Regions from separate parts of the Leminorella grimontii genome, predicted to be linked through region 1. Evidence: predicted binding sites of a transcription regulator. Region 1 holds the regulator's gene; each other region holds the start of a gene.
What was found. Region 1 encodes PurR, which represses purine synthesis genes. Its sites were predicted from a motif close to CANGCAAACGTTTGCNTG; they were not measured.
Positions count from the first base shown of each region.

Region 2: the regulator PurR is predicted to act here: its motif matches at 2,186-2,203, upstream of V8L73_RS09245 (L-serine ammonia-lyase).
Region 3: the regulator PurR is predicted to act here: its motif matches at 2,144-2,161, upstream of gltB (glutamate synthase large subunit).

Region 1 covers NZ_CP146357.1:2,227,783-2,232,033, forward strand. Annotated here, with positions in the region: gene tnpA (IS200/IS605 family transposase) at 1-26, opposite strand, end outside; gene V8L73_RS10450 (YniB family protein) at 234-779, opposite strand; gene V8L73_RS10455 (YnhF family membrane protein) at 958-1,047, opposite strand; gene purR (HTH-type transcriptional repressor PurR) at 1,358-2,374, shown strand; gene V8L73_RS10465 (hypothetical protein) at 2,535-2,978, shown strand; gene V8L73_RS10470 (aryl-sulfate sulfotransferase) at 3,247-4,251, shown strand, end outside.
Region 2 covers NZ_CP146357.1:1,951,966-1,956,216, reverse strand. Annotated here, with positions in the region: gene V8L73_RS09270 (exoribonuclease II) at 1-15, shown strand, start outside; gene cspE (transcription antiterminator/RNA stability regulator CspE) at 75-284, opposite strand; gene V8L73_RS09260 (YgjP-like metallopeptidase domain-containing protein) at 682-1,185, shown strand; gene V8L73_RS09255 (YoaH family protein) at 1,211-1,387, opposite strand; gene V8L73_RS09250 (CoA pyrophosphatase) at 1,585-2,157, shown strand; gene V8L73_RS09245 (L-serine ammonia-lyase) at 2,367-3,734, shown strand; gene rlmA (23S rRNA (guanine(745)-N(1))-methyltransferase) at 3,781-4,251, opposite strand, start outside.
Region 3 covers NZ_CP146357.1:3,276,845-3,281,095, forward strand. Annotated here, with positions in the region: gene arcB (aerobic respiration two-component sensor histidine kinase ArcB) at 1-569, opposite strand, end outside; gene V8L73_RS15145 (TIGR01212 family radical SAM protein) at 763-1,665, opposite strand; gene gltB (glutamate synthase large subunit) at 2,429-4,251, shown strand, end outside.

The DNA.
Region 1 (4,251 bases):
GCTGAGCTTTGTGCTTTAATGCCCATAAACACCTTTCCTCATTTTAGTTACGGTTATTAGCTTGAACATCTATATCGTAACGGAAAGGTGTTTTTCTTGGTATAACCCTTTGATCCCACCCGCAAAGCAGGTGGTTTTATGTTTAAGACGCTAACGCGACTTAAACTGGCTAAAGCCATAATAAGAAACCGACGATAAACGTCGGTTCTCAATGCGTATAAAGTACGGAAAAACTAAAGCATATTGATGAGCCGTAAAATCACATAGATGAATGCGCCCCACAGCACCGGCGCCACGTAAAGCTCGGTTATCTGCGCAAAAATGGAGGTGTTTGGAATCGAAATCAGCTTCTGCAGCTCCTGCTTTGAACGGGCCTGTTCACCGTTCATTGCTTCAAGGATCGCTCGCTCCGTCACGCCTTCCTGCACGTTATAAACTCGCTTGGCTAACCTTGCGCCGGAGGCAGAGAGCGCTAGCCCAACGAAAATCAGCAAAAAGATAACGATAAACCAAACGGTGTTGGATGCAGTCCAGTTTTGAATATTCGGCACCGGCGAGTTAGTCCAAAAGTACTCAAGAAAAGAAGTATATTGGCGCACGATGTTGAACATCACCTGCAAGAAATCCATGATAGTCGCCGTCATTTCCTGCATCTGGCTTTTAGGCGCTACCAGGTACTTAAGTACGGATATCACCGTCGAAATCAGCGCAGGTATAAAAATAACAATCCCGACGATCCGCTTCACTAAAGCCAACGCTCTAGCCTTATGGTGAGTCATTCTGCCTCCATGTTGAAACACCGATTTTACTCTATTGATTTCAAAAAAATATGTTCCACAAGGGAACATTCTCACTCACCGACAAACCGCTAACCTGAAAACGCGACGTTCCATCGCTGCGCTTTGACGTCATTAAAAACAATACCCGACATCGGCGCTGTCGGGTATTTAAAAACGATTAGTGCGTAACGGCAATCAGGCTGTAAGTCACGATAACGAACAAAGCAAAAACGACCGTGCTTAAAGACCACTTTAATTCAGCAGACATCTTGGACTCCTTTTTTACTAATTGGGGGTAATGTTAACGTGAGTTTATCAGCCCTATTTCGGCTAAAGGTGCGAAAACCGCAAAAAACGTTGCGTTCTTTCCGCTACAGCCCTTTTACTTTTGAATTAAATGCGCCAAAATTCATCGCCAAGCATCACTGATAACGATAACGTAAGTTAGCGCCAGTGCGTATGATACAAATTCTACACCGTTTTGCTTTTAATGTGTAATTGAAAAGGCAAACGTTAACTTACCCGCTTACACTGTCATCTGAGCAACGAACGGTATAGGCACAGGAGAACCCGCTTTTATGGCAACCATTAAAGACGTAGCGAAACGCGCCGGCGTTTCAACGACGACGGTATCCCACGTCATCAATAAAACCCGTTTTGTTGCGGAAGATACTAAAACTGCCGTCTGGGCCGCCATAAAAGAACTCAGCTATTCGCCCAGCGCCGTCGCCCGCAGCCTGAAGGTTAACAGTACTAAAACGCTGGGGCTGTTGGCGACCAGCAGCGGTTCGCCCTACTTCGCCGAAGTCATTCAGGCCGTAGAGTCGGCCTGTTATAAAAAGGGCTATACGCTTATCCTTTGCAATACTCAAAACGATCTTGAAAAACAGCAGGCCTATCTGGCCATGCTGGCGCAAAAGCGCGTAGACGGCCTTTTAGTAATGTGTTCTGAGTATCATCCCCCCCTGCTTGAACTACTAAACGACTATCAGCATATTCCCATGATGGTGATGGACTGGGGTAAACACAGCGACTTTACCGACAATATCGAAGATAACGGCTTCCACGGCGGGTATCTGGCCGCACGCTATTTGATAGACCGAGGCCATCGAGATATCGCCACCATTACCGGCCAGCTAAATGAATTTACCGGACGGGAGCGACATAGCGGTTTCCTGCACGCGCTGAAAGAGGCCAACATCGACATCCCCGATGAGTGGATTGTTGAGGCGGACTTCCAGCCGCAGGAAGGGTATGACGGTATGATGAAGCTGTTAAAAGCCCAAAAGCGCCCAACGGCGCTATTTTGCGGTGGAGACGTCATCGCCATGGGTGCGCTGTGCGCCGCTGGCGAAATGGGGTTACGGGTTCCCGACGATATCTCCGTCATCGGTTACGACGACATTCGCAATACGCGTTTTTACAACCCGCCCTTGACGACGATTCAACAGCCAAAAGAAAACCTGGCGGAGATGGCGCTGGACATGCTGCTCGATCGCATAATCAACAAGCGCGAAACCTACCACTCGATTGAACTGCACCCCGAGCTGGTTGAGCGCAATTCCGTTGCCGATGGTCCCTATCTGAAGAAATAGTCCGCAGGCCCGCCTCTCTGGCGGGCTTTTCGTTTGCCCCTCCGCCATTCTCTTCCTATAGTTAAACCTGAGAAGCAGTCAGGTTCAGGACGCCCTTTTACCGCATCGGATGTAATAACAGGCGCTAAAGCGCCGCCGATGCCAACACGGTGATAGTCCTATGAGGTTAGTTAAGCGTACAGCAACCATTAGTTTATTCGTCGCGCTGATGACGGGCTGTTCTCTGTTGCCCGGCGTTCGGATGAATAATCTGGAATACAGCGTTACTCCCAAAGCTAACGAAGGAGAGCCAATCCTTGTCGACTTTGTTGCCGTTGAAGGTGGCAGGTTAACCGCTCAATTGGAACACTATACGTCTGAACAATGGTTTAAAGAAAAAAGCGACCTTCTGAAAAAAAACGCCAAGGGACTCATCGTCTGGCCAATCGTTGTTCGGCCCGGAACGTCGGTAACGCTTAGAAACGTTCCCCTTTACGGTAAACCCGCAGATAACGTATTTCTGTTCGCCAACTATAAAAGCAAAGGAGCCCATCGCCTTGAGCTTGAGCGTTCACGTCTGATTAAGCTGGAGTTTCGCGACGGCGACGTATACGCGGTTAATTGATTTATCTCTTCATCCCCAAGGCCTCCATTCTACGAGGCCTTCTCTTTGTTTTTCATCCCTATATTTCGATTTTCGAAAAATCATTATTCGCAAATTGGCGATTCTCTTTATTGTCAAAAGTAATTATATTCAAGTCAATTGTAACCAAATATTATTATTTTCATATTTAAAAACATCCAGCAACAACCAATTACAAAGAGTCACTCAAATATCTTGAGAAAGATTGAATAGATAAGACGGATTTACGTTCAAGTAACTGGAGAATGTTATGAAATTTAAATATGCGTTAACCTCCCTTGCGCTGTCGGCAGCTTTATTATCAGCTTTGCCCTCTACGGCACTGGCTATTGGTGGAGCGAGCGGAGCAAAGCTGGACTATCAGGTTCAAGGTCAAATAGGCGAAGTCGTCATGAACCCATACGATATTGCGCCACTGACGGCAATTATCCGCAACGGCGGTTACGTACTAAGAGACGCATCGGTTCGTATTGTGCCTAAGGCGAACGGTCAGGAAATCAAATATCAGGTAAACAATAAATACCTTCTGACCTACGGTGGGATCCCCGTTTTCGGCCTTTATCCCGATTACGTCAACACGATTGAAGTTGAATATATCCGCCTCTACGGCGAAAAAAGTGAAAAAATTAAAGAAAGCTACACCGTCTATGCTCCTCCTGCCTATACGGAATCAGCTGGAACCAAAGAGGAACAGGCTTCATTTTTCACCGTAAACGTTAAAAAAGTCGCCCCTGAATTTAAAGACCGACTCTATCTGCTCAACAATCTACAGGACAAGTCAGGAAACGGCACCCGCACCGTATGGAATAACCCCGTTGGCGGCGCGCTTGAGTGGAATTTCTACCCTGTCAACGCCATTATCGACACTTCCGGCGATATCCGCTGGTATATGTTCGCCAATCCTATTTACGATCTGAAATCTATCTATAAAGCCGGCGTAATGATGGGCTTTAAGCAAAACGACGACGGTGCGCTAAGCTGGGGCTACGGCCAGCGCTACGTGAAGTATGACATCATGGGAAGAGAAATCTTTAATCGCCGGTTGCCCGACAACTACAACGACTTCTCCCACTCGATGGATAACGCCGCCAACGGCCATTACTTCCTGCGCGTAGCCAGCTCCAACCATAAGCGCGCCGACGGTAAGAACGTTCGCACCGTGCGCGACGTGATTGCCGAAGTCGATCAAAACGGCGTAGTGGTGGACGAATGGCGGCTGTTTGACATCCTTGACCCCTATCGCGACGTTGTGATG
Region 2 (4,251 bases), 280 kb from region 1:
CCGTCGCTCGCGTAATCACGCTGCGGCCAATAAAAAACCCGCCGAAGGCGGGTTTTTGGCTGCTGGGTGACGCCTTATAGGGCTACAACGTTGGCAGCAGACGGGCCACGTGGGCTGTCTTGAATAGAAAATTCAACGTGCTGGCCTTCTGCCAGAGTCTTGAATCCATCAGCAGCGATAGCAGAGAAGTGTACGAACACGTCCTTGCTGCCGTCGGTTGGGGTGATAAATCCAAAACCTTTACTTTCGTTGAACCACTTAACGTGACCAGTTTTCTTAGACATTACAAAAATTCCTATTGATATTTAACCTGCCAAAAAAGGCATATACGACCCATTCGGACTATCTATTAAGGACAAAAATCACTCATCGTTCCACTATTGTCATTAACCATAGGGAAGTCCAAAATGATTACCAAAGTAGCTCTCATTAATGGGTCAATTTCATTACCTCATATCTATTAAATTTAGGCAAGGTGTTTTCAACCACACAATTAAAAATTAGATCGGGAGCACATAAATTACCACACGCCTTTTATAGAAACGGTTAAGCAGTTTTGATTCCATTTCTAATTCATCGAGTAGTAAATATACCAAAAAGGACAAAATTAAGACGCTCGTGCAACCTTTTTTATCTCATGATAAAATAGAAAGGTTAATCATAATACAATATGCTCAATTCATGACAATGTTACAGTATTTAAACGGCTACCCCGAAACGCTTCGGCAACAGGTTAAGATTCTGATTGAAAGGGATCAATTGGGAACGTTCCTTTTGAAGCGCTATCCTACCCCTCACGGCTATACGACAGATAAGTCGTTATATCAATATGCTACTTTAATAAAAAATGAATATATAAGAAATTCATCGCAGCTAAGTAAAGTTTGCTATGACAATAAGATTCACATTATTAAACATGCATTGGGTATGCACACGTCAATATCGAGAATTCAGGGAAGTAAATTAAAAGCCAAGAGTGAGATTAGAATATCAAATGTATTCAAATTGGCGGCCGAACCCTTATTAAAAATGATCGTAGTTCACGAATTAGCCCACTTAAAAGAAAAGTCGCACAACAAAGACTTCTATCAATTATGCTGCTATATGGAACCGGAGTACCATCAGTTGGAATTCGATGCGCGACTCTATTTGACCTATCTGGAAAAATTCGGGCCACTCTATTGAAAAAGCGAACAAAGGCGTTGGCGTTTTACTCCTCGTCCCAAAAGGCGACGCGCCCTTTTCCCGTATGATTTTCTCTGATTTCCTGAGCAACCAGCGCAATCGCTTCCCCGCTTCCCATGCCCTGAGCCATCAGCTCCTGAATGCGCTCAACCGCTTTTTGCTGCTCTTCATGATTTAACGTCGGAAAGTCTGCTGAAAACATAAACGCCCTTTTACACTGGCGAGCATCAGAGCGTCGTGCACTCGATAGCCCAATAAAATCAATACGCTCTTGGCGCGAAGAAGATTATACTCCCATTTAGAGGTGCGAAACATGTACAAATTCATTGATCCAGAAGTTGCTAGTGGGTTTGGTGACTCAGCTTGGCTTAACGCTCAAAAAATCAAATTTCTACAGTCATGAACAACGACATTCTCAATCACTTTATACGACGTTTCCAACTGCTGTCATTACCCGAAACGCCGCTCGGGCGACAGATAAAGCAGGCTGCCGTATTGATTCCAATCATTCGAAAAGAACAGCCATCGATCCTGCTCACGCGCCGTTCAAGAACGCTGCGCCACCATCCTGGGCAAGTGGCGTTTCCCGGCGGCGCCGTCGACATCAGCGACGTAAGCCTCAGCGCAACGGCGCTTAGGGAAGCCTGTGAAGAGATAGGCCTTGAGCCCAAAAATGTTGACGTATTAGGGCAGCTTCCCTCGCAGGACAGCATCAGCGGCTATCGGGTCACGCCCATTATCGGCCTGCTGCCCGATGGGCTACATTTTAGGCAAAATCGCGATGAGGTCGACGCCCTGTTCGAAGTCCCTCTAACCCACATTCTGCGCATCCAAAACTACCGGACGATTAACGTGTTTCGCCGGGGCCAAGGTCATGATATTTACGTTATGCCGTACGAAGGCCACCTAATCTGGGGACTTACCGCAGCAATACTTCGACAGCTGGCAATACAGGAAACGTTTTCAAGATAACTATTTTCAGCCTGAATTAGATAAATGAGAAGAAAACGATTGCTTTAATAATCTTCTAATTTTATAGCTAGCCTCACGATAAAAAGACTATAATTAGCGAGTATTGTAAAACTAAATTTCACCCATATCTTTATGCTCAGGCCAATTGACTAGTTCAATGAAATGACCTGAGCCGTTTTTACATCATTTATTTCCCTGAGGAACCCCGCGTGATTAGCGTTTTCGACATGTTCAAAATTGGTATTGGCCCTTCCAGCTCACATACGGTTGGGCCAATGAAAGCCGGCAAAGCGTTTGTCGACGATCTCTGCCGCAGCGGGATGTTAACTAATGTGAATCGTATTGTCGTCGACGTTTATGGTTCACTCTCCCTTACCGGTAAAGGGCACCATACGGACATTGCCATTATTATGGGGCTGGCGGGAAATCAGCCCGATACGGTCGATATTGACAGCATTCCCGGCTTTATCCGTCGGGTAGAAGAAACGGAGCGCCTGTCGCTGGCCGCCGGCCAGCATGAGGTTCTATTTCCACGCGTAGGCGGCATGGTCTTTCACAGCGAAAACCTTCCCCGTCACGAAAATGGCATGAAAATCACTGCGTTTGCAGGCGAACGTGCGGTATATAGTAAAACCTACTATTCCATCGGCGGCGGCTTTATCGTTGATGACGAAAACTTTGGAAAAGAGGACAAGAGTGAGATCAGCGTCCCCTATCCGTTCAAATCCGCCGAGGCGCTGCTGACGCTTTGTAAGCAGTACGGGCTTTCTATTTCCGGGCTCGTTATGCAAAACGAACTCGCTATGCACAGCGTTAAGGAGATTGACAGCTACTTCGCCGCCGTCTGGCAAACGATGAAAGACTGTATCGATCGCGGAATGAATACCGAAGGCGTACTGCCCGGCCCACTTCAGGTACCTCGTCGCGCGGCGCCCCTGCGCCGTATGCTGCTGTCGTCTGATAAGCTGTCTAACGATCCGATGAACATCATCGACTGGGTAAACATGTTCGCGCTTGCGGTGAATGAAGAAAACGCCGCCGGCGGCCGCGTCGTCACCGCACCAACCAACGGCGCCTGCGGCATCGTGCCTGCGGTATTGGCCTATTACGATCGCTTTATTCAACCGGTTTCCCCCGAAGCCTACATCCGCTATTTCATGGCAGCGGGCGCCATTGGCACGCTTTATAAGATGAACGCCTCCATTTCCGGCGCTGAAGTGGGCTGTCAGGGAGAGGTGGGCGTAGCCTGCTCAATGGCGGCGGCCGGCTTAACGGAACTTTTGGGGGGAAGCCCTCAGCAGGTCTGCGACGCAGCGGAAATCGGTATGGAACATAACCTTGGCCTGACCTGCGACCCGGTCGCCGGGCAGGTACAGGTTCCCTGCATTGAACGTAACGCCATCGCGTCGGTAAAGGCTATTAACGCATCCCGAATGGCGCTTCGCCGCACCAGCGAGCCCAGAGTGTCGTTAGACAAAGTGATAGAAACCATGTACGAAACCGGTAAGGACATGAACGCCAAATACCGGGAAACCTCCCGCGGTGGGCTGGCGATTAAGGTCGTTCCCTGTGATTAACGCGCATTTGATATAGCTAAAACGGCGCCTTTGGCGCCGTTATTTTTTACCGCTTTCGGTAGAGCCGAACGTAGAAATCGGCCTCGCACTCAAAGGTCGTTTGCCCCTTTAATTCGGCAGTCAGTACTTCGCTTGCACGCCAGGCAAATGGCGTCATTAACAACAGATCCGCTGCCTGCATTCCCGTAAGCGTCATTGAATAGCTTATTCTTTGCTGGCTAACGAACTCGAATCCGTCAATCTCTTCCAATATGTCATCATGCGGTTTCGCTTCGCGATAAATCAGCGCTTTTAACTGAAAAAGATGGCGCGGAGCGGGAACTGCCGTGACGATAACGCCGCCGCTCTTGACGACTCTTTTCAGCTCTTCATCTCTGCAGGGTGCGTAAATGCGCACAACGCCGTCGATGGCATCATCGGTAAACGGCAAGCGGTGGCTCGAAGCAACGCAGAACTCAATGCCGCTATGGCGTTTGGCGGCGGCTCGTATTGCGTCCTTTGATATATCAAGCCCGTA
Region 3 (4,251 bases), 1.0 Mb from region 1:
CGCCCGGTCAACAGTTCCATAGCCCGGTTACAGCCGGAGAATCGCCCGTTCTCATCGCGGTAATAAACCAAGTCGGGAGACGAATCAAGAAACGAGCGCAGGAACACGGACTGCTGTTCATATTCGGTCTGCGCCTGCTGGCGTTGGACTATCTCAATCTGCAGCTCTTCAATCGCGCTCTCTCTCGCCTCTTCCGCCTTAATACGCTCACGGATTTCCTGATTCAGGCGCTCAATGTTGTCCTGCAGCTTGTGGTTAAGTTCAAGGTCGCGCGTGCGCATCTCTTCCAGCGTTTCGACAAGCTTTGCCAAACGCTGGCGGGAGTCCTCAAGCTGTTCCACCACGATGGAAAGAAAATAGACCGCCCAGGGCGTTACCAGCAGGCCAAAAAAGATCGAACGAACAACGTCTATGCGTTCGATGTTGCCGTTTAGCGCGGCGGTAACGGAGATTTGTACCGTAAAAGCAAGAACGATAAGGATAGAGGCCAACAGCAGAGAAAATCGCACCAGCCCCAGCTTTACCATAGCGTTAACGTAGTACTGGGCCAGTTTTCTCAGTTGCTTCATGGTGACTCCCGACATGACAGTGCGTCGAAGTTACAACAAAATGCGCGATAATTCACGCACATACTCTAAATAATTCGAAATAACTCGCGCGCCGAGAAGAGAAACGCCCGCAGGTAAAAACATAACGAGTATAAACAATAAAATACCGCTGCGGCGAGCGGAGAAACACACATTATAAAGGCGCTTTTAACCATCACAAGGCTGAGCCCTGCCCACCCGCCTGCGCCAGGCGGGCTTCAATGCCGTTCATCGCCAGCCAGCGGTTTTCACACCACAGGGGCGCCAAGAGCGTTGGACGCCGCGCCGTAGCCGAAATGCGATGATAGACCACTTCCACAGGCGTGTGCCTTATCATCTCGCTGGCGATATCAACGTACTCTTCAAGGGTAAGCGCTTGCAAACGCCCTGCGCTCCAAGCCTTCGCCATAATGCTCCCCGTAACGACGTGGAGGGGATGCAGCTTAATGCCGTCGGTTCCTTCCGCAGTCACTTTTTCCAACGTACTCAGGCTTTCCGCCATTCTCTCGCCGGGCAGCCCAACGATAAGGTGAGTGCATACTTTTATTCCCCGCAGCCTCGCCGCTCTGGCCGTCGCGCAATAGCAGGCAAAGTCGTGGCCGCGGTTAATTCGCTTGAGCGTTTTGTCGCTGGCGCTCTGTAAGCCCAGCTCAAGCCAAACTTCGTACCCCTGCCGACAGTAACTCGCCAGCAGATCCAGCACCGGCTCAGATACGCAGTCGGGCCTCGTTCCCACGCAGATGCCGACGATGTCGGTCTGCGCCAGCGCCTGTTGGTACATGTCCCTCAGCAGGCAAAGCTCCGCATAGGTGCTGGTATAGGCCTGAAAATAGGCCAAATAGCGTTTCGCGCGATTGACCTTCTGAGCCTGCGTCGCCAACTGTTCGGCAATGCTTTTATACTGCTGGGCTTCATCAGAGAAAGAGGCGACGTTACAAAACGTGCATCCCCCTCTTCCCAGCGTGCCGTCCCGATTGGGGCAGTTGAAGCCGCCGTGCAGCGTCAGCTTATGTATTTTTTCACCATAGCGTCGCTGCAAATCCGCGCCGAACATGTTGACATACTGGTGAAGTTGCATAGTTAACCTGAGCGCTTTCTCGTTGCCGTTGATGCCAGAGATCGTCTGGCTAAAAGAGCCACAATCTACCGATAATTCTCCCTCCTACGGCGCGACAGAGATCAAACCGTCAGGGATCCGTAATCTGCGCTTTTTTATTATTAGTCAAAGTGAAGCGGCGAATAGAATCATGATTTCTTTTCATACCGTTCCTCAACGACTCAATAACATCTCCACAACAAATTACGCAATTAAATACCAAATAAAAATAGTTTGTAAGGATATCATACCAGATTAAACGACAATATAAGCATATGACTGCGACGTTCCGCGGGCTATATAGTGACTTAGGTCACAGTTTATTTTTCTTCAGATTTAAAACTCGAATCTCAATTGATCAATAAAATAATTGTTTTTCAAATAATTAAATTAAAATAATAAAATCCCCCCCCTTTTTATCAGCCATTTGACCTGAATTCTCTTTGTATATTAAGTTGGAGTCACAAACGTTTCTCTGGGCCTTTGGATGAGGCTCTCCGCCAAACCGGTCCGGCATTCTACGTTCAGTACGCCAGCCGCGCTGGCGCACTATTTCGCTCTGGCTAACGCCAGACTGAGCCTGATATTCAATGATTGAAATCGCGCCAGCGCAGCACGTGGCGGGTTTACTGGTGTCCGCTATTTGGTTAGTAGAGAAATGAAAAACAATAAATTAAAAAACGATACATAACGTTAATTGCACAGCACAAATGCACAATATATGGAGCAACGGGAGAGCAACATCATGCTATACGACGCGTCTAAACAGCGTGACAACTGCGGCTTTGGGCTTATCGCCCACATAGAGGGCGAACCCAGCCACAAGGTTGTCAGAACGGCTATTCACGGCCTGTCACGCATGCAGCACCGGGGTGCTATTCTCTCCGATGGGAAAACCGGCGACGGCTGCGGCCTGCTGCTGCAAAAGCCCGATCGCTTTTTCCGCCTGGTCGCCGAAGAGCAGGGCTGGAGGCTGGCCAAGAATTACGCGGTCGGCATGCTGTTTTTAAGCCAAAATGAAAAAGAGGCGAAGGCCAGCCGCGCGATCGTTGAAGAAGAACTCACGCGCGAAACGCTGTCGGTCGTCGGCTGGCGTACAGTGCCGACCAATCCTGACATGCTGGGTGAAATCGCCCTGTCGTCGCTGCCGCGCATTGAACAAATCTTTGTTAACGCCCCGGCGGGCTGGCGCTCCGTTGACATGGAGCGCCGCCTGTTTATGGCGCGCCGCCGCATTGAACAGCGGGTACAGGACGATACTTTCTACGTTTGCAGCCTGTCGAACGTCGTTATTATTTACAAAGGCTTATGTATGCCCGTCGACCTGCCGAGGTTTTATCTCGACCTGGCGGACCTGCGCCTTGAGTCTTCCATCTGTCTGTTCCACCAGCGTTTTTCTACCAACACCGTGCCGCGATGGCCGCTCGCCCAACCGTTTCGCTATCTGGCGCACAACGGCGAAATCAACACGATTACCGGCAACCGCCAGTGGGCCAGAGCGCGCTCCTACAAGTTCAAGACGCCGCTGATTCCCGACCTGCAGGACGCCGCGCCGTTCGTTAACGAGACCGGCTCCGACTCAAGCTCTCTGGACAACATGCTGGAGCTTCTGCTCAACGGCGGTATGGACCTGGTTCGCGCCATGCGCCTTTTAGTCCCGCCGGCCTGGCAGAACAACCCGGACATGGACGAAGAGCTGCGCGCCTTCTTCGACTTTAACTCCATGCACATGGAACCGTGGGACGGCCCGGCGGGGATCGTCATGTCCGACGGGCGCTACGCGACCTGTAGCCTGGATCGCAACGGCCTGCGCCCGGCACGCTACGTTATCACCAAAGACCGGCTTATCACCTGCGCTTCTGAAGTCGGCATTTGGGACTATCAGCCCGACGAAGTGCTGGAAAAAGGCCGCGTCGGCCCCGGCGAGCTGCTGGTTATCGATACCCGCACCGGCAAAATTCTTCGCAACAACGAAACCGATAACGATCTAAAGGGACGCCACCCCTACCTAAGCTGGATGAGTAAAAACGTCCGCCGCCTGACGGCCTATGAGGCGCTGCCCGATGACCAAATCGGCCAGCGGGAATTCGACGACGCCCGGCTGCTCGCCTACCAGAAGCAGTTTGCCTACAGCAGCGAAGAGCTGGAACAAATCCTTCGCGTTCTGGGAGAAAACGGCCAGGAGGCTACCGGCTCTATGGGCGACGATACGCCCTTCGCCGTGCTTTCCAGCCGCCCGCGCATTATTTACGACTACTTCCGCCAGCAGTTTGCACAGGTCACTAACCCGCCTATCGATCCGCTGCGCGAATCCCACGTGATGTCTTTGGCGACCAATATCGGTCGCGAGATGAACGTATTCTGCGAAGCCGAGGGGCAGGCCCACCGCCTGAGCTTCCCTTCGCCGGTTCTGCTCTACTCTGACTTCGTCCAGCTCACGACGATGAAAGAGGAATACTACCGCGCAGACACCATCGATATCACCTACGATCCGGAAAAGTCGGGTCTGAAGGACGCAATCCTCGCCGTTTGCAAGCAGGCAGAACAAAAGGTTCGCCAGGGTGCCGT